Regions from separate parts of the Streptomyces sp. NPDC029296 genome, predicted to be linked through region 1. Evidence: riboswitches for the same ligand, from Rfam matches in the RefSeq annotation. Region 1 holds a riboswitch; each other region holds the start of a gene.
The links. Region 1 has a riboswitch for cyclic di-AMP ahead of ACZ4W9_RS29475 (M23 family metallopeptidase). Riboswitches for the same ligand answer to the same signal wherever they lie in the genome.

Region 1 (4,917 bases):
CCATCGTGGCCAACAGCTTCGCCACGGAGTGGATCGCCACCTCCACCGCCGACCCGGCGAGCGCCGACACCCTCGGCGCCACGGTGATAGCGCCGATCGTGGAGGAGTCCGCGAAGGCCGCCGCCGTCCTGCTGGTCTTCCTCTTCCGCAGACGCGACTTCACCGGGATCGTGGACGGCGTGGTGATAGCGGGGATCACCGCCACCGGGTTCGCGTTCACCGAGAACATCCTCTACCTCGGCACGGCCTTCGGGACCGACCAGCTCACCGGCGACCGGGGCATCTCCTCCGTCACCGCCGCCACCTTCTTCGTGCGCATCGTGATGTCCCCGTTCGCGCACCCCCTGTTCACCGTCCTGACCGGCATCGGCTTCGGCATCGCCGCGCTGTCCGCCGAGCGCCGGCCCGCCCGGCGGATCCTGCTGCCGGTGTGCGGACTGCTGCTCGCGATGGGCATGCACGCCCTCTGGAACGGCTCGGCCACCTTCGGGCAGTACGGGTTCTTCGCCGTCTACGGCGGCTTCATGGTGCCCGTCTTCGGGCTGGTGACCTGGCTCGCGGTCTGGACCCGGCAGCGGGAGCTGCGCCTGGTGCGGGCCGAGCTGCCGGCGTATGTGCTGGCCGGGTGGCTGGGCCCGGCCGAGCCCTTCGCGCTCGGATCGATGCGGGCGCGCCGGATGGCCCGGGACTACGCCCGGCACCACCACGGCCGCCCGGCGGCGCGCGAGGTGGCCCGCTACGAGGGGTACGCCACCTCGCTCGCGTTCCTGCGCCAGCGCGGGCGCGCGGGCAGGGCCGGGGCGGACTTCGTCCCCCGGGAGCGGGAGCTGCTGGAGGAGCTGTGGAAGCGGCGGCACCTGGCCCGGCCGGCGCTGGAGTACGCGGGCCGGGCCGCCGCCGCGGTCCCGGTGTACCGGGCGGCGGCGCCGTACGGACACCCGGCGGTGCCCTACGCCCTGTACAACCCGTACCGGACCTGACCGCACGGGCCCGCACGGCGGGCGGGTACCGCCGGGAAGCGGTCAGGCCGAGGCCTCCGTCAGCTTCGCCACCTCCGCGTCCGTGAGCTCCAGGTCCGCCACGCCGAGCAGCGCCGGCAGCTGCTCCACCGTGCGGGCCGAGGCGATCGGGGCGGTGACCGTCGGCTGGGCGGCCAGCCAGGCCAGGGCGACCGTGGCGACGGGGGCCCCGTGGGCGGCGGCGACCTCGTCCAGGGCCGTCAGGACCTTCCGGCCGCGCTCGGATGCCAGGTAGTCCTGGACCCGGTCGGCGCGGGCGCTGTCGACGCTCTCGCCGGGCCGGTACTTGCCGGTCAGGAAGCCCGAGGCGAGCGCGAAGTACGGGACGACGGACAGGCCCTCACGGGCGACGAGTTCCTGGAGCGGGCCCTCGTAGGTGTCGCGGGAGACCAGGTTGTAGTGCGGCTGGAGGGCGACGTAGCGGGCGAGGCCCTCGCGGTCGGAGAACTCCAGGGACTCGCGCAGGCGCTCGGCGGTGATGTTGGAGGCGGCGATGTGCCGGACCTTGCCGGCCTTCACCAGCTCGTCCAGCGCGCCGATGATCTCCTCGACCGGCACCTCGGGCTGGTCGAAGTGGGTGTAGTAGAGGTCGATGTAGTCGGTGCCCAGGCGGCGCAGCGAGGCGTCGGCGGCGGCCTTGATGGTGGCGGCCGACAGGCCCTGGTACTCCGGGTGCTGGCTGACCTTGGTCGCGACGACCACGTCGGAGCGGTTGCCGCGGGCCTTCAGCCACGCGCCGAGGATCGTCTCCGATTCGCCGCCCTTGTTGCCCTCGGCCCAGGCCGAGTAGACGTCGGCGGTGTCGATGAAGTTGCCGCCGGCCGCGGTGTAGGAGTCGAGGACGGCGAAGGAGGTCTGCTCGTCGGCGGTCCAGCCGAAGACGTTGCCGCCCAGGCAGAGCGGGAAGACCTCGAGGTCGGAGGAGCCGAGTGTACGAAGTGACGTCATACGTCATGCCAACGCCGGCGGGGGCTCATCGCATCCCGCCGCCGGCGCCGGATTCCCGGGTCTTCCGGGAAGGCCGTCAGGGGTTGAGGCCCTTGTCGCGCAGCCAGGCCATCGGGTCGATGCCGGCGGACGAGCCGGCGGGGTGGATCTCCAGGTGCAGGTGCGGGCCGGTGACGTTGCCGGTGGCGCCGACGCGGCCGATGACCTCGCCGGTGGTGACCTTCTGGCCGACCGTGACGTTGATCGAGGACTGGTGGCAGAACCACAGCTCGGTGCCGTCGTCCAGGGTCAGGATGGTGCGGTAGCCGTAGGCGCCGGCCAGGGCCGCCTCGGTGATCGTGCCGCTGTGCACAGCCTTGATCAGGGTGCCGGTGGGCGCGGCGAAGTCGAGCCCGGTGTGGTGGCCGGAGGACCACATCGAGCCGGCCTGCCCGAACGTCGAGGTGATCGTGTACGAGGAGGTCGGGAGCGCGTACTGCTTGGCCAGCTCGGCCAGCCGCTTCTCCTCCGCCGCCTTCTTCGCCTCGGCCTCGGCCTTCTCCGCGTCGGCCTCCGCCTTCTCCTTGGCGGCGGCGGCCTTGGCGGCGGCCTCCTGTTCCGCCTCGGCGGCGGCCCGCGCGGTCTGCTTCTCGGCGGCGGCGAGCGCGGCGGCGGCCGCCTTGCTGTCGGCCTGGCCCTGCTGCTGCTCGGCCTGCGCCATGATCCGGTTGCGCAGCACCTCGCCCGCGTCGGCGCTGTCCCGGTCCGTGCCGGAGGCCACGGCGACGGTGCTGAGCGCGGTGGCCTCGGCGGCGGGCTCGGCGTCGCCGGAGCCGTCGTGGAAGAGGGAGCCGACCGAGGGCAGGTCCGGCAGGGAGATGGACACCGGCGGCTTGCCGGTGTTGGCGCTGGCCATGCCGCCCGCGCCGACGGCGGCCATGACGCCGACGCCGAGGACGGTGGAGCTGCGCGCGAAGCCGCCGCGCTGCTTGGCGACCCGGTGCCGGCCGCGGACCGGGGCGACGGAGTCCTCGGTGGGGTTCCATTCCTCCCACGGGCCCTCGTCGGCGCGGTAGGCGCCGTAGCCGAAGGTCTCGGGCTCGGGCTCGGTCTCGCGCTGTGCCGGTATGGACGGGGCTTCGGGGACAGGCCGGTTGGACGCCACGCGGGCGCGCTCCTTTCCTTCCTCCGCCTACCGGGTTAGCTGACGGGTTCGGAGCAGGAAGGTCTCCTACGCGCGTATATCCGGTCGTGGACTCGCGTGAGTACACGACGGTATCCGCGTGATTCACCCCAAATGGTGGTTCCCCGGTTCCCTCGCGGGATTCGGCGCGTGCGCACGGAGCCGCCTCTTGTGACGGCTGGGACGACCGCGCTGCGTTATCGAACGTTAATAGACCTGCCAGTCACTTTCCAAGCCGTCCCCCTTGATCAACACGCTTTTTACTGGTGGAGTTATCGGCAACTATCCCGCCAAAGCGGGCGAGTTGCCTGACCCCCGGGAGGGTTCAGCAGTCACTCGGGATTTTGATGGTGACTCAGATGTTATGCGTACGGCGCTCGTCCGGTCACCTTGCGTGACCCGCGGGGCCGCCCGTCCCGGGGCCCGCGAAAACCGGTGTGCGAACCATCCCGCGCATGGCGTACACTGGAGTCACAACGACGCGGGGTGGAGCAGCTCGGTAGCTCGCTGGGCTCATAACCCAGAGGTCGCAGGTTCAAATCCTGTCCCCGCTACTGAAGGCCCAGGGCCCGGAATCCCAAGGATTCCGGGCCCTGGGTGTATGTGCGCCCGGGTGCGCCCGGGCGCACGCTCAGCCCGGCAGAAGATGGGCGTTCGGCGCCTTGGCCGGCTCCTCCAGCTCCGGCAGGACGACGACCCGTACGCCCGCCGCGCTCAGCGCGCCCGCCCCGTCGGCCGCCGTGACGAAGGTGTCGGGCTCCCGCCAGGCGGTGACCACCCGCCGCACCCCCGCCCGCAGGATCAGCTCGGCGCAGGGCGCCGGCCGGGAGGCACGGCGGGTGCACGGCTCCAGGCTGGAGTACACCGTGGCGCCGGCGAGGCGCGGCTCGGCCGGGTCGATCTTCGCGAGCGCCGCCTCCTCCGCGTGCACCACCGTGTCGCCGCCCTCGCGGGAGTGTCCCCGGGCCAGTTCGGTGCCGTCGGCGGCCACCACGACCGCGCCGACGCTGAACGCCGTCCGCGACGGCGGGCACAGGGCCGCCAGCTCGCAGGCGGTGCGCAGCCAGTGGCGGTCGGCGGCGGTGGCGGCCGTACCGGTGCCGGGAGCCGTGGGGGCGTAGCGCACGAGGACGACGTCCTCGATCCGGCGGGTGTCCAGCAGGCGCAGGCGTCCGTCCTGGTAGGCGCCGGGCCCGAACAGCCGGGGGGCCGCCGGGTCGCCGACGAGCAGCGGGGCGAGGACCAGCTGGAGTTCGTCGGCGAGGCCCTGGCTCAGGAGCTGGGTGTGGACCGTGCCGCCGCCCTCGACCATCAGCCGCCCGACCCCCCGCACGTCGTGCAGGTGCTCCAGCAGGGACCGCCAGTCCAGGGCGGGGCCGAGCGGGACGACGTCGGCGGTGTTCCCGAGGAGGCGCGAGGCCCGTACGGCGCCGGTGTCGGTGGTGTAGACGAGCTTGTCGCCGCCGGTGTGCCAGAAGCGCGCCGCCGGGTCGAGGTCGCCGGATCCGGTGACGGCGACCTTCAGCGGATACTCCGGCCGGCCCGCCGCGCGCCGGGCCGCGCGCCGCTCGGCGGAGTTGACCAGGAGCCGGGGGTCGTCGGCGCGGATCGTGCCGGCGCCGACGAGGACGGCGTCGGCCGAGGCCCGCACCTCGTCGACCCGGTCGAAGTCGGCCGGGCTGGACAGCAGGAGCCGTTCGGGGCCCGTGTCGTCCAGGTAGCCGTCGAGGGAGACGGCGGCGGACAGCAGCACGTACGGCAGGGGCATCGGCGCTCTCTCTTCCGGAG
Region 2 (4,917 bases), on a different contig from region 1:
GCGCCGATCGGGGCGATCATGAACTCCTGGATGTCCACGTTGGAGTCGGCGTGCGAGCCGCCGTTCAGGATGTTCATCATCGGCACCGGCAGCAGGTGCGCGTTCGGGCCGCCCAGGTAGCGGAAGAGCGGCAGGTCGCTGGCCTCGGAGGCGGCGTGGGCGACGGCGAGCGAGACGCCGAGGATGGCGTTGGCGCCGAGGGAGCCCTTGTTGTCGGTGGCGTCCAGGTCGAACATGGCCTGGTCGATCAGGCGCTGCTCGGTGGCGTCGTAGCCGACCAGCTCGGGGCCGATCTGCTCGATGACGGCCAGGACGGCCTTCTCGACGCCCTTGCCCTGGTAGCGGTTCGGGTCACCGTCGCGCAGCTCGATGGCCTCGAAGGCGCCGGTCGAGGCGCCGGACGGGACGGCGGCACGACCCGTGCTGCCGTCGTCGAGGCCGACCTCGACCTCGACCGTGGGGTTGCCTCGGGAGTCCAGGATTTCCCGGGCTACGACGACGTCGATGGACGGCACGAGCATCTCCTTCTTGGATGTGACGCTGGAAGTGCGGGGCTGGTGTGCCTTGCGACTAGAGCCTAACCGTCCCGGGCGCCTTGGCCACCGACCGACCGTCCCGTGGACAGACCGACGGTACCTTTTGTTTTCAATCGAAACAAAGGGGTCCGGGGCGGCCGGGGGGCGCCGGGTGCCGGGGCGGGCGCGAAAAAAGCCCCGCCCCGGCGCGTACGGGGGAGAACGCGCCGGGGCGGGGAGCCCGTGGGGACGGGGGTGACCCGCACGGGGTCTTGCGGGGGGATCCGCCGGGACGCGCGGACCCCGGGGACTTCAGGGGTCCGCCCGCCCGTGCGGGTCCGTGGCTCTCGGGGGGCCCGCCGGGAAGTACGGGCCCTGGGGTCCGGCCGGGGGGCCGGGGATCACTTCAGGTGGAGCTGCTGACCCGGGTAGATGAGGTCGGCGTCCTGGACGATGTCCTTGTTCAGCTCGAACAGCTTCTCCCAGCCGCCCGCGACCTGGTGCCGCGCGGCGATGGTGCCGAGCGTGTCGCCCTGGACGACCTTGTACTCGCCGTCGCCCTTCTCGACCTTCTTGCCGGTCGGGGTGGTGACGGTCTTGCCCGTGCTGCCGCCGGTGCTCTTGCTCGTGCCGGTGGAGGCGGCCGGGCGCTCGGCGGAGCGGGAGGCGGCCTGCTGGTCGGCGGAGCGGGTGGAGGTGCCCGAGTCCTGGGTGGACGGCGTGGACGGGGCGGACGGCGCCGGGGTGCTCGGGGCGGAGCCGTTGTAGGGGGAGCTCGACAGGCCCGTGCCGCAGACCGGCCAGGCGCCCTTGCCCTGGGAGGCGAGGACCTTCTCGGCGACGGAGATCTGCTGCGCCTTGGAGGCCTTGTCGGCGGTGGAGGCGTACTGCGTGCCGCCGTACGCGGCCCAGGTGGAGGCGGAGAACTGCAGACCGCCGTAGTAGCCGTTGCCGGTGTTGATGGACCAGTTGCCGCCGGACTCGCACTGGGCGACCGTGTCCCACTGGGAGGCGGTGGCGGCGGAGGCGTTGCCGGCCGCCATCAGCGGGGCGGCGACGGCGGCGCCGGTGACACCGGCGAGCGTGACGGCGCGGACGGCCTTGGACGGACGACGGTGCTTGCCCTTGCCGGTAAACAGCATGGATCGATTCCCCTCACCGACGCCTACGAGGTGAGCTGTCGGGTTCGGGCCGGTTGAGTTGCCCGGCCGCGTCGTCCGCTTGCGCGTGACGCGGCTTCACCCCCAGCCGGTCCCAGCTTCAACTGCCGGGCCCGGCACTTACCTTGGGTCCCCCGCTCCTGCCTACGGCGCTTGGCGCGACGACTGTTCCCGGGCGGCCGCTGGCAGGATTCGGCGTGGCGGCTGCCGGGGCTCGTGGTGACGAGCGGCTTCGACCGTAGACAGGTGATCGCCGGAATTTCAAAGACGATCAGGGCTTCTGAGACTCATCCCACACTTTCGCCAAACCGGACATCAAGGCGTTAAGCGGGGCGTCAAGTCCCGGCGTTTTCAGCCCGTTTCGCCCTGGACATCCAGGGTCTGACCGGCGGTGATGCGGTCGGGGTCGGCACCGATGGCCTTCTTGTTGCCGGCGTACAGCGCGTGCCACCCGCCGTCGACGTCAAGGGAGTCGGCGATGGAGGACAGCGAGTCGCCCTCGCGGACCGTGTAGGTGTCCGGTTCGCGGGAGGCGTGCCGGCCGGACGGGGCGGCATTATGACCGTTTGTCACGCTTTCGTCGGCGCTCCCGCCCCGGTGGCGTCCGCCGGTGCCGACGGCGCCGGTGTCGACCAGGCTCCAGGAACCGGCCGCGCGCTGCGGGTTGTTCACGGCCCCGGGGTCCGGGGTGGCCGCCGGGGAGCCGCCGGCGCCCTGGGTGCTTCCGGTGTCCGGCGTGGCGGACTTGTCGGACTTGGGGGTATCGGTCCCGGTGGAACCGGTGCCCTTGCCCGTGTCCTCGTCCGCCGCCCGGCCCGCGTCGTCGCCGGTCCCGTTGTCCGCGCCCGTACCGGCGTCCTCGCCGGTGCCGGTGCCGGTGTCCGCGTCCTTGCCCTTGTCGTTGCCCTTGCCCTTGCCCGGCTCGGCGGTGGGCGTGCCGGTCGGGTCCGAGGAGGAGCCGTCGGCGGGGCCGGTGCCGGTGGAGGGTGACGCGTCCGGCAGCCCGGACGAGCCGGAGGCGTCGGGGGTCGCGGAGGTACCGGAGCCGTCGGCCGATCCGGACGAGTCACCGGAACCGCCGGCCCCGCCGGAGTCGCCGACGCCCGTGTCGACGTCCATGGAGCCCGAGTTGCGCGTCAGGCCGGACAGCAGGGCACAGGTGGCCCAGGGAGTGGTGCCCCGGTCGGCCAGGATCTTCTCGGCGACGGCGATCTGCTGCTGGCGGCTGGCCTGGTCGGCGCTGGCCGCGTACTGGCCGCCGCCGTACTTGTCCCAGTCGTCCTGCGAGATCTGCAGGCCGCCGTGGTACCCGTTCCCGGTGTCCGCGCTCCAGGAGCCGCCGCTCTCGCACTCGGCCACCTTGTCCCACGTGGTGCCGTCGGCCGCGTTGGCGCTCGCGGCGCCGAGCAGCGGGATGGCGATGGCGGAGCCGGTCACGCCGGCCGCGACGAGGAGGGCCGGAGCCTGGCGGGGGCGACGGTGTCGGCCGTTCCCGGTGAGCATGCAGAAGCCTTTCGAGCGACAGCAGGGCCGGCGCGGCGGTTGGAGCCGCTCGCCGCGCTGATGGGTGAACGTATCGGCAGACGATCACTTGTCACAAGTTCATGCCGCACAGATCACGTGAAGATCACAGAGTTGAGAAAGTGTCATCTCGCCGGGGAGAGACTGTGTTCAGGCGGTCGGCGTGAACTCCACCGGCAGGGTGCGCAGGCCGCGCATGATGAGCCCGCCGCGCCAGCGCAGCTCGGCCGGATCGGCGGCCAGCCGCAGGTCGGGCAGGCGGGTGAACAGGGTGGCCAGCGCGGTCTGGCCCTCCAGCCGGGCGAGCGGCGCGCCCAGGCAGTAGTGGATGCCGTGGCCGTAGCCGAGGTGCTGGTTGTCGCGGCGGCCGAGGTCCAGCACGTCCGGGTCGGCGAACCGCTCGGGGTCCCGGTCCGCGGCGGCGAGCACGACGAGCACCGGGTCGCCTTGCGCGATCCGCTTTCCGCCGATGGTCAGCGGCTCGGTGGCGAACCGCCAGGTGGCCAGCTCCACCGGGCCGTCGTAGCGCAGCAGTTCCTCGACGCCGGTCTCCAGCAGGTCCCGTTCGCCGCGGGCCAGGGAGCCCTGGAGCCGGGTGCGCTGCCCGGGGTGGGTGAGCAGGGCGTAGGTGCCGTTGCCGATGAGGTTGACGGTGGTCTCGAAGCCGGCGAACAGCAGGATGAAGGCCATGGCGGCGGCCTCGTTCTCGGTGAGGTGCTCGCCGTGGTCGGAGGCGCGGATGAGGCCGGAGATCAGGTCCTCGCCGGGCGCGGGCGTGGCGGACAGCGCCTCGCGCTTGCGGTGGATCAGCTCGGCGAGGTAGCCGCGCATCTTCTTCACCGACCGCGCGACCCCGCCCCTCGGTCCGCCCCCGTGCCGGATCATCATGCCCGCCCAGTCCCGGAAGTCGTCCTGGTCCTCGCGCGGGACGCCGAGCAGGTCGCAGATGGCGTAGATGGGCAGCGGGAAGGCGAAGTCGTGGATGAGGTCGGCGGAGCCGGTCTCGGCGAACCGGTCGATGAGCCGGTCGGTCAGCTCCTGCACCCGGGGCGCGAACTCGGCGACCCGGCGCGGGGTGAACGCCTTGCTGACCAGCCGCCGCAGCCGGGTGTGGTCCGGGGGGTCGATGTTCAGCAGGTGCGTCATCAGCTCGGCCTTGCGCTCGCCGGGGATGCCGGTCTTGCCCTTGGCGTGCGCGGGCTCGTCGTGGTGCGCCGGGTTCTTGCTCAGCCGCTGGTCGGCCAGGGCCTGCCGGGCATCGGCGTACCGGGTGACCAGCCACGCCTCGACCCCGCTCGGCAGCCGCGTGCGGTGCACCGGGGCGTGCTCGCGCAGCCAGGCGTAGGCGGGGTAGGGGTCGGCGGCGAACTCCCACGTGAAGAGGGCGGGGGCCGGCTGGTCGGGGCCCGGCTGGTCGGGATGGTGCTGCTCGGTCACTCCTCGACCGTATCCGGAGCCCCGGGCGGCTCGCCGGGGGCCTCGCGGGCGGCGTGGTGCCCGCGGCCGGCCGCCTCCCGCCACCAGCGCCGGGCCTCCTCTTCCTTGCCCTGCCGGTCCAGCAGGGCACCGAGGCGGTACCTACCCCTCGGCTCCCTCGTCTCCCTCGGCCCCCTCGCCCTGCTCTCCGCCGCCGGCCGCGCGCGCCGCCTCACTGTCCTTGATCGCGTCCCGGTACACCCGGGCCGCCGCCCGCAGCGCCGCCTCCGGGTCGACGCCGTCCG
Region 3 (4,917 bases), on a different contig from region 1:
GACGACCCGGCCCGTGACCTCGCCCAGCCCCACCCGGCGGCCGTCCGGGCCGGGTGCCCAGGCCGACAGGGTCACCACGTCCCCGTCCACCAGGAACGTCCGCTCGCCGTCCGGGAGTTCGAGCGGGTCGCGGCCGTTCCAGGTCAGCTCCAGCAGCGAGCCGCGCTGGTCCGCGGCCGGGCCGCTCACGGTGCCCGAGCCGTACAGGTCGCCGGTGCGCAGCGAGGCGCCGTTCACCGTCATGTGGGCGAGCTGCTGGGCGGCGGTCCAGTACATGGCGGCGAACGGCGGCTCGGAGACGACGTGGCCGTTGACCGCGACGGAGATCCGCAGGTCGTAGCCGCCGGGTTCCACGCCGGGCGCCGTGTCGTCCAGGTAGGGCAGTAGCGGGTGCGTGCGCTCGGGAGGTGCCACGCGGGCGTCCTCCAGCGCCTCCAGCGGGGTGATCCACGCCGACACCGAGGTCGCGAAGGACTTGCCGAGGAACGGACCGAGGGGGACGTACTCCCAGGCCTGGACGTCCCGCGCGGACCAGTCGTTGAGCAGGCACAGCCCGAAGACGTGCTCGCGGAAGTCGCCGAGCGCGACCGGACGGCCCTGCCGCGAGGGCACGCCCACGACGAAGCCGACCTCGGCCTCGATGTCCAGCCGGATCGACGGGCCGAAGACGGGCGCGGGGTCGGCGGGGCTCTTGCGCTGCCCCGAGGGCCGTACGACGTCCGTGCCCGAGACGACGACCGTGCCGGCGCGGCCGTGGTAACCGATCGGCAGGTGCTTCCAGTTGGGGGTGAGGCTGTCCTCGGCGTCCGGGCGGAAGATCCGGCCGACGTTGCGGGCGTGGTGCTCCGAGGCGTAGAAGTCGACGTAGTCCGCCACCTCGAAGGGCAGGTGCAGCGTCACCTCGGACAGGGGGTGGAAGAGGGGCTCGACCGTCGGGCGGTGGGCCGGGTCGGTGATCCAGGACGTGACGGCGCGCCGTACCCCGGACCAGGTGGCGCGGCCGGCGGCCAGCAGCGGGTTGAGGGTGGGGGCGGCGAGCAGCGCCTGGTGGGGCGAGCCGGCCGCCGCCGCCGCGGCGCCCGCGTCGAGGACGTGGTTCCCGAGCCGGACGCCGATCCTCCGCTCCGTGCTGCCGCGGGGCGAGAACACGCCGTAGGGGAGGTTGTGCGGGCCGAAGGGGTCGCCCTCGGGGACGTCGAAGGGGGGCATGGGTGCTGCCTCACTCTCATCCGTGCCATGCATGGCGAAGCGTTCCATGTGGTCGGGCCACACGTTACGGCCGACACGCGTGTCATGGGCAGTGCATCGGGGGGCGTACGGGGCGGCCGGGAGAACCGCTTCCGCCGTCGGGGCCGGCCGGGGGGCATGACGGCCGTGCGGCCGCTCGCCGGCCCCGGGTGGCACCGTGCGGCCGTCATCGGGCCGTCGCCGGGGGCGACTTGGGGCCGCGCGGTGTGCGATCGCGGGGAACGAGGGGGGAGTCCGCGGGCCCCGGTGTCCGTATTCTCTGGGCATGGCACCCTCCCCGGCATATGCCCTCATCGCCACTGACCTGGACGGGACGCTGCTGCGCGGCGACGACACCGTCTCCGACCGGTCGCTCGCCGCGCTCGCCCGGGTGGCGCGGGCCGGGGCCCGGCACCTGGTGGTCACCGGCCGCCCGGCGCCCCGGGTACGGCCCCTGCTCGCGCGCCTCGGCCGCACCGGACTGGCCGTGTGCGGTCAGGGCGCGCAGGTCTACGACGCCCGAACCGGCCGTCTGCTGTGGTCGGTCCGGCTGGACCGGGAGCTGGCGGAGACCGCGCTCGGCAAGATCGAGGCGGAGGTGGGGCAGGTGTACGCGGCGGTCGACCAGGACGGCGTGGACGGGCTCACGCTCATCGAGCCGGGCTACCGGATGCCGCACCCGACGCTGCCCGCGGTCCGGATCGGCCGGCGTGCCGAGTTGTGGGCCGAGCCCATCAGCAAGGTGCTGCTGCGCCACGCCGAGCTGTCCGACGACGAGCTGGCGGCCGTGGCGCGCTCCGCGGTGGGCTCGCTGGCGAGCGTCACCATGTCGGGGCCGGGCACCGTGGAGCTCCAGCCGAGCGGGGTGACGAAGGCGACCGGTCTGGCGCTGGCCGCCGAGCGGCTGGGGGTCGGCGCCGAACGGGCCCTAGCCTTCGGCGACATGCCCAACGACATCCCGATGTTCCGCTGGGCGGCGCGCGGTGTCGCCATGGCCGACGCGCATCCGGAGCTGAAGGCGGTGGCCGACGAAGTCACGCTGTCGAACGAGGACGACGGGGTCGCCGTCGTCCTCGAGAGACTGTTCCCGGCCGCCTGACCACGGGGAGGGGGCGGCGGCCGGGCCGGTCAGTAGGCGCCGAAGACGTTGTCGATGGAGCCGTAGCGGTCCGCCGCGTAGTTGCAGGCGGCGGTGATGTTCGCGACCGGGTCGTAGATGTCGAAGGACGTTCCGGCGACGTGGTACGCGTTGAAGGTCGGGTCGATGACCTGGAGCAGGCCCTTGGACGGGATGCCCTTGGCCGCGTTGGAGTCCCAGAGGTTGATGGCCGCCGGGTTGCCGGAGGACTCGCGGATGATGTTGCGGTGGATGCCGTTGTAGGTGCCCGGGATCTTCTTCTCGGCCATGATCGCGAGCGATTCGCGGATCCAGCCGTCGAGGGTGTTCGGGTATCCGGCCGGGGTGGTGGACACCGCCGGGGCCGCGGCGGGGGCGGCGAGGGCGCTGCCCGCGCCGATGAGCGGCAGGGTGAGGACGGCGGCGCCGGTGCAGGCGGCGGCGAGGGCACGGACGAGGCGGGCGTTCCGGGTACGGCGGTGCTGAGCGGCAGCGGGCATCGAAAGTTCCTCTCCGGCGCCTGCGAGGTGAGCTGTCGGGTTCGGGCGGGGAGGCGCCCGGCCGTGCCCGGGAGGAGGCACGGCTTCACCCCGAGCCGTGCCGGCGCGGCGCATGCCGTCCGGCGCGGCGGCTTACCTGGGTCCCCCGCTCCTGCCGTACGAATGAGTTCGTGAATGGGTTGCGCGGGCGGCGGCAGGATTAGGCGTCCGCCCGACGGCCCGGAACGTATGCGAGAGCACATGTCGGGAACAAGTACCGGATTCACCCAATGCGCCATTTGGCCTTGATCGACTCCGTATGAGGTACTTGATCCTTTGCGATCGCCAATCCCCAACTCGCCGACGGGGCAAGGGTCGGAGGGGGATGGGGTGTGAGGAGTGGGCCGGTCGGGCGCGTGACCCAATTCACGAAATGGCAAAAGGCTTCAAATCAGACATGGGGGATTAGTGGGATTCAGGTCTGAAGTCCGAGTCGTGATGGAACCCGGGGTGCGATGCCCGTCGTTGTCGTAGGGGCGGCGAGGGGAAGGCGAGGGTGAGGAAGGTGTGGAGAGGTCGCGACACGGCATCCGGATTACCGTTAAGTCGATATATGTCCCTTATTACCGTGTGATCAAAACCATGCCGGTCATGGTTCGATACCACCCGAGCTGGACCGGTGGGCGCTATCGGTGATCGAAACAGGACCGGATACGCTGACTTGAGTGATGGCAGCGACCTATCGACAAACCGTGTAATCGCCAGCAGACACCAGCAGACAGGAGACCCCTCGTGACCGTCGTCGGGCCGTTCGGGCTGAGCGTGCGGGACCAGGCTCTCGAAGCCGATGTCCAGGCCGGATTGGCGGCTGTCGAGGAAGGCTTGCTCGATGCCACCAAGAGCGAGGTCCCGTTCATCACCGAGGCCGCGCAGCACCTCGTACGGGCCGGCGGGAAACGATTCCGGCCACTGCTCGTGATGCTCGCCGCCCAGTTCGGCGACCCGTACGCGCCGGGGGTGGTGCCCTCGGCCGTGGTCGTGGAGCTGACCCACCTGGCCACGCTGTACCACGACGACGTCATGGACGAGGCGGCCGTGCGCCGCGGGGTGGACAGCGCCAACACCCGCTGGGGCAACTCCGTCGCGGTCCTCACCGGCGACTTCCTCTTCGCGCGTGCCTCCCAGATCCTCGCCGACCTCGGCCCGGAGGCGGTCCGGGTGCAGGCCCTGGCGTTCGAACGCCTGGTCACCGGGCAGATCCTGGAGACCGCGGGCCCCTCGGACGGCCGTGACCCGGTCGAGCACTACCTGGACGTGCTGGCCGGCAAGACCGGCTCCCTGGTCGCGGTGTCCTGCCGGTTCGGCGCGATGATGTCCGGCGCGGGCGAGCGGGTCGTGGACGTGCTCACCCAGTACGGCGAGCGGCTCGGCGTCGCCTTCCAGCTGGCGGACGACGTCCTGGACATCGCCTCCGACTCCCACGAGTCCGGCAAGACTCCGGGGACCGACCTGCGCGAGGGCATCCCGACCCTGCCGGTGCTCCGGCTGCGCGAGCGGGCCGCCCGGCTCGGACTGGCCGAGGACATCGCGCTGTGCGAGCTGCTGGACTCCGACCTCGGCGACGACGCCCGGCACGCCCGGGCGCTGGCCGCGCTGCGCGCCCACCCCGCGCTGGAGCAGGCCCGCCGGGACACCGTCCGGTACGCGGAGGAGGCGCGGGCCGCGCTCGCCCCGCTGCCGGAGTGCGACGCCAAGGCCGCCTTGGTGGAGCTGTGCGACGCGGTGGTCCACCGCGCCGGCTGACCGGCCCGGCCCCGCCGGCCGGACCCGGAGTGCTTCCGGGCGACCGCCGTATCACCCGCTCGGCTGACGTTCGTACGGTCACACCCTCGCCCGGCCGGCCGTCGTACCGCCGTACGACTGCGGGCGTACCGTCAGAGGCCGGTCCTCCCCCCGTCCCGGCGTCCCTCACAGGGCCGCGGCTCCCTGTGACCCTTACGGGTCGGGGAGGATCCGGCCGCCGGGTGTCATACCGCAGGCGTAGACGCGGTTGCCTCCGAGGGCTGACGCTTCCGCGCCGCCGATTTGGTCATA
Region 4 (4,917 bases), on a different contig from region 1:
GCTCCTTCGACGCCATGGCGGCGGTCTACGACACGATGCGCTACGTCAGCTGCGACGTGGCGACCTACTGCCTGGGGCAGGCCGCCGCCTACGCCGCGGTGCTGCTCGCGGCCGGCACCCCGGGCAAGCGGTTCATGCTGCCCGGCGCCCGGGTCGTGCTCGAACAGGTGGCACTGGCCGAGCCGGTGCGCGGCCGGCCCGGTGACCTGATCCTCCGGGCCGGGGAACTGGCGCGCGTGCGCGCCACCGTCGAGGAGATGCTCGTCCGGCACACGGGGCGCGCGGCCGCGCGGGTCCACGAGGACCTGGAACGTGACCTGATCCTGGACGCCTCCGGGGCGCTGGCGTACGGCCTGGTCGACGCCGTCGTGCCCGCCCGCCGGGACACGCCCGGCGCACCGGACGCGAGGTGAGCCGCCCGTGCTGCCGGACCTGCCGCCGCTACCGGCCCTGACCCGCGCCGAGGGCGAGTTGATCGATCGTTATCTGGAGGCCGCCGACCTGCTCGGCCGCGTCAATCCGGCCCGGTACGGGCAGACCTACGGTGCTCTGCGCGCCGCTCAGGGCCTGGTGCGCAAGGCGGCAGAGCTGCGGGACGCGCTCGCGCTGATGCACCAGCGGGGCGAGACGGAGCTGCACGGGGACACGCTGGCACGGGCGCTGCGGGTGCTGGACGGCGAGCGCCGGGCCGCTCGCGTCGCGCTCCCGCCGGATGGTGCCGGCTGAGGCGGACACCCGTCCGGCCCGGCGGCGCCGACGCGTCGACACGCGTCGTTCGGACCGGAGTTGAAACGGCCCGAACGGCGTACCGCCGACCGGTGTACATCCCGATCGCTTTCCGGGTCTCCCGACTTGCGCGACGCGGGATCCAGGGGTCGCCGCGCAGACACATCGCCCCAGGTCCGGGGCTGCGACGATGACCTGACGGGGCCTCGAACGGTGCACTGTCCACCCGAACGGGTGAGTGGTGAGTAACGCCACAAATCCCCGATTCCGTTGGGATTTTCAGACAGATCTGCGTCAAGATCCCTGTCTGACGACAAGCCCCCGCCACCGCGGCGGGGCGATCCGGGCGGACGCCGAGTCCTGCCGCCGCCCGGATGACCGGTCGACGGAGTGGATCGGCAGGAGTGGAGGACCCAAGCAAGGCGGGTCGCCGGAACGGATGTCCAGTCGTCCGACACAGAGTCGGGCACGGGGCGGAGGTTCCGAGCAGCCCTTGGGGTGAAGCCGTGGCAACGCGGCCGGGCTACTTCGCCAGCCCGAATCCGACAGGTCATCCTTCACAGGCGGCTGACGAAGGGTTGCGCATGACTGCGCTCAATCGAGTCCCGTCGCTGATGGCCCGGGCCGGCACGGCCTCGGCACTCACTCTCGCCGCCGTGGGCGGCTCGATCGCGGTGCCCGGTCTCGCCACCGACGCCTCCGCCGCGACCATCGCGACGAAAGCACTCAAGGTCGCGGCCTCGAAGAAGGGTTCCCCGTACCGGTGGGGCGCCACCGGGCCGCACAGATTCGACTGCTCGGGGCTGACGCTCTACTCGTTCAAGAAGGCCGGCAAGAAGCTGCCGCGCACCGCCGCCCAGCAGTACAACAAGTCGCACCATGTCTCCGCCCGCCACCGCAAGGTCGGCGACCTGGTCTTCTTCCACTCGGGTTCCAGCGTCTACCACGTCGGCATCTACGCCGGCCACAACAAGATCTGGCACGCCCCCAAGACCGGGGACGTGGTGAAGCTGCAGAAGATCTGGACCAGGAGCGTCTGGTACGGCCGGGTCAGCTGACCCGCCCCCGCCCCGGGAGCGGCTCCGGCAGCGGGGCCGCTCCGGCAACCCCCGACGCCCGCCCGGCCCCGTGGGCGGGCCGGGCCCGGGGCGGCCCGGCCGCCTCGCGAGCGTGCGGGCGGCCCCGGACCGACTCCGGGACAGCCGGTGCGTCCGGGTAGGCCCGCCATCTCACGCGGCGCGAGCGGGCACGCACGCGACGGCCCGAACCGGAAGCGAGCGCGGGGGGCCCGGTCCCGGACACGGACCCGAGGCGCCGACGCGAGCGCTTCCCGCGCGCACAGGCGGGCGGCGAGACCCGGGCCGGGGCAAGGACCCGCGGAACCGCCTCCCGGGCACGTACGGCGGTCGGGACGGCTCGGTCCCGGGTAGGCGTCCCGGCGGACCGACGGGAGCGTCACACCGGCCGAGCGGCCCGTCCGCCCGGCCGGGGCCGCACCGCCGCTCGCCGCGTTCCGGGCGGCCGGCACCGGGGCGCCGACGGGGCGAGCTTCCCCACCGGCGACGACCTCGACGCGTCACAGCACGCCCGGGTACGTCCGCTGCCCGCCGGCACGTGGGTGCGTGGACGTGGACGCGGCCGGTACCCGGCGGTTGCCGCCCGCCCCCGGGACACCGAGCACGTCACTACCGCCGTCGCCGAGCGCCGCCCGGGTGCGTCCGCTGCCCGTCGGCACCAAGGCGCCGTCGGGGCACCTTGCCCACCGGCGATCCTCGGCCTCCGCACACCGCCCGGGCGCGTCCGTTACTGCCAGGGCGCCACCGGGGCGCACCCCCGGCCCCGCACGCCTGCCCCCGCACCAGGGTGCCCGCACGCGCTCCGGCACATCGACCGCACCGGTGCCCGGGGCGCACCGCCGCACACGTCCGCCGGCCCCGGCCTCGTTCCGCGCAGAGGAGCCGAGGAGCCGAGGAGCCGAGGAGCCGAGGAAACGTATCCGCCCGCGAAGACCCTCCGTGCCGCCGCCGCGCCGGGTGTGTCAGCGTGCCGGGGTTTCCGGTGGCCGGCCCGCCGGGACCGGTGCCGTCGGGAGGGTCCAGGGCAGTTCGATGGAGACCGTCTTGCCGCCCTCGCGGGTCGGGCGGACACGGAGCCGGCCGCCGCACTCCGCGGTCAGCCAGCGGATGATCACCATGCCGCGCCCATTGTCCTGCTGGACGGAGGCGGGCAGTCTCTTCGGGAACCGGGGATGGCTGTCCGTGACCCCGATGCGCAGCTGTTCGTCCTGGTGCAGCGCGATGTCGACCGTGAAGGTGGGTGACTGGCCGAAGGTGTGCTGAACGGCGTTGGTGGCGAGTTCGGAGACGATCAGCCGCACGGTGTCGGCCGTCTCGGTGTCCGACGGCAGGCCCCACTCCGCGAGGGTGCCCACGACATAGGAGCGGGCGGCCGACACCGAGGCGGGATCGCTCGGCAGAGTGACGGAGGCTTCCAGATGGTCTGCCATGGCGAGGTCGTCCCTTTCCCAACGGGACCGTGGTCCTCCATACAGCGGTGGGTTCGAGTACGGTCCCGGACTGGTGCTTGTCCGTCAGACTGCCATCACCGGAACGGTCACGGGGGGCGATCCACCAAGATATGCATATATCTGTCGCTCGAAGCGGTGAACTCCGCGACGCGAGACCGTATCGGGGCGGTCCGGACGGAGTAAGGAGGAGCCATGCAGAACGGTCCCGCGGTACGCCGTCGCAAGCTGGGCGCCGAACTGCGCACGCTGCGCACCGGCGCCGGGCTCACCAGTGGTGAGGCGGCCCGGCTGGTCGGCTGGCACCAGTCGAAGGTGAGCCGTATCGAGACGGGCGCCAGCGGCGTGAAACCGGCCGATCTGCGGTTGCTGCTGGACGCCTACGAAGTGCGGGACCGGCATCTGCGGGAGTTGCTGCTGATACTGGCGGGGTCGGAGGAGACGAGCGGCCGGCACCGCTGGTGGCACGCCTACCGGGGTGTGCTGCCGCCGACGTACCGGGACTTCATCAGCCTGGAGTCACAGGCCAGCGCGATGCGCACCCTGGAGACCACGGTGGTGCCCGGTCTGCTGCAGACCGCCGAGTACGCCCGCGCGGTGACCCGGGCCGCCGTGAAGGACCTGGACGAGGACCGCCTGGACACGCTGGTGGAGGTGCGTCTGGCCCGGCAGGACGTACTGCGGTCGGACCCGCCGCTGGCGCTGAGCGCCGTACTGGACGAGGCGGTGCTGCGCCGCGAGGTGGGCGGTCCGGGGGTGATGGCCCGCCAGCGCCGGCGGCTGATGGAGGCCGCCCGGCTGCCGCAGGTACGGCTCCAGGTGCTGCCCTTCACGGCGGGGGCGCATATCGGCCTCACCGGGCCTTTCGTTATCTTCTCATTTCCGAGCACTTCTGATCTGGACGTGGTTGTTCTCGACCAGTTGACGAGTAGCCTCTACCTGGAACGGAAAGAAGACCTCATGGCCTACTCCGAGGCCTTCAGCACCCTTCAGTTCCACGCCCTTTCCCCCGAGGACTCGTTGGACTACATCGCCGGGATAGGTGACGGCGTGTAAGGAGGCACCATGTCAGCTCTGCCTCGGAACGTCCCTGCCAGTACCGACCTGCACGACGTGCGCTGGGTGCGCAGCAGCCGCAGCACGGGCGCGAACAACTGCGTGGAGACGGCACGGCCGCGCTCCGGCCCCGCGGCCGGACTGCTCGCCGTGCGCGACTCGAAGAACCCGGCCGGACCCGCCCTGCTCTTCTCCCCCGAGAGCTGGACGGGATTCGTCACCGGGCTCTGACCATCCCGGCCACTCCGACCACCCTGCTTGAATTTGTTCAATATTCCATCGTCTTCGGGCGGTACACGGCCGTGTCACGCCGACTCATGGCCGCGTTTCGCCGATGACGCGTACAGCACGTTCGATCTCGGCCCCGGAGAGGTCCGCGCGGGCGGTCAGCCTCAGCCGTGAGATGCCGTCGGGCACGGAGGGAGGACGGAAACAGCCCACGGCCAGACCCGCCGAGCGGCAGTCGGCCGCCCAGCGCACCGCCCGCTCCGGGGACGGAGCCCGCACGGAGACCACCGCGGCGTCCGGACGTACCGCCTCCAGACCCGCGGCGGTCAGCCGTGCGTGCAGTTCCGCGGCCACCTCGCGGGCCCGCGCCGCGCGTCCGGGCT

Region 2: another riboswitch for cyclic di-AMP. It lies ahead of ACZ4W9_RS09030 (transglycosylase family protein); the one in region 1 lies ahead of ACZ4W9_RS29475 (M23 family metallopeptidase).
Region 3: another riboswitch for cyclic di-AMP. It lies ahead of ACZ4W9_RS02505 (transglycosylase SLT domain-containing protein); the one in region 1 lies ahead of ACZ4W9_RS29475 (M23 family metallopeptidase).
Region 4: another riboswitch for cyclic di-AMP. It lies ahead of ACZ4W9_RS11260 (C40 family peptidase); the one in region 1 lies ahead of ACZ4W9_RS29475 (M23 family metallopeptidase).

What each region holds. Positions count from the first base shown of each region.
Region 1 is NZ_JBVHXT010000038.1:19,600-24,516, forward strand. It holds gene ACZ4W9_RS29465 (PrsW family intramembrane metalloprotease) at 1-980, shown strand, start outside; gene ACZ4W9_RS29470 (aldo/keto reductase) at 1,023-1,967, opposite strand; gene ACZ4W9_RS29475 (M23 family metallopeptidase) at 2,044-3,111, opposite strand; cyclic di-AMP (ydaO/yuaA leader) riboswitch at 3,121-3,288, opposite strand; tRNA gene ACZ4W9_RS29480 (tRNA-Met) at 3,610-3,683, shown strand; gene ACZ4W9_RS29485 (dihydrofolate reductase family protein) at 3,761-4,897, opposite strand.
Region 2 is NZ_JBVHXT010000008.1:36,610-41,526, forward strand. It holds gene eno (phosphopyruvate hydratase) at 1-515, opposite strand, end outside; gene ACZ4W9_RS09030 (transglycosylase family protein) at 917-1,657, opposite strand; cyclic di-AMP (ydaO/yuaA leader) riboswitch at 1,663-1,844, opposite strand; gene ACZ4W9_RS09035 (transglycosylase family protein) at 2,027-3,178, opposite strand; gene ACZ4W9_RS09040 (cytochrome P450 family protein) at 3,347-4,633, opposite strand; gene ACZ4W9_RS09045 (nucleoside triphosphate pyrophosphohydrolase) at 4,775-4,917, opposite strand, start outside.
Region 3 is NZ_JBVHXT010000002.1:214,891-219,807, reverse strand. It holds gene fahA (fumarylacetoacetase) at 1-1,209, opposite strand, end outside; gene ACZ4W9_RS02510 (HAD family hydrolase) at 1,514-2,326, shown strand; gene ACZ4W9_RS02505 (transglycosylase SLT domain-containing protein) at 2,356-2,844, opposite strand; cyclic di-AMP (ydaO/yuaA leader) riboswitch at 2,847-3,023, opposite strand; gene ACZ4W9_RS02500 (polyprenyl synthetase family protein) at 3,616-4,626, shown strand.
Region 4 is NZ_JBVHXT010000010.1:83,218-88,134, forward strand. It holds gene ACZ4W9_RS11250 (ATP-dependent Clp protease proteolytic subunit) at 1-413, shown strand, start outside; gene ACZ4W9_RS11255 (hypothetical protein) at 421-726, shown strand; cyclic di-AMP (ydaO/yuaA leader) riboswitch at 1,165-1,307, shown strand; gene ACZ4W9_RS11260 (C40 family peptidase) at 1,311-1,784, shown strand; gene ACZ4W9_RS11265 (ATP-binding protein) at 2,765-3,232, opposite strand; gene ACZ4W9_RS11270 (helix-turn-helix domain-containing protein) at 3,446-4,306, shown strand; gene ACZ4W9_RS11275 (DUF397 domain-containing protein) at 4,316-4,537, shown strand; gene ACZ4W9_RS11280 (8-amino-7-oxononanoate synthase) at 4,622-4,917, opposite strand, start outside.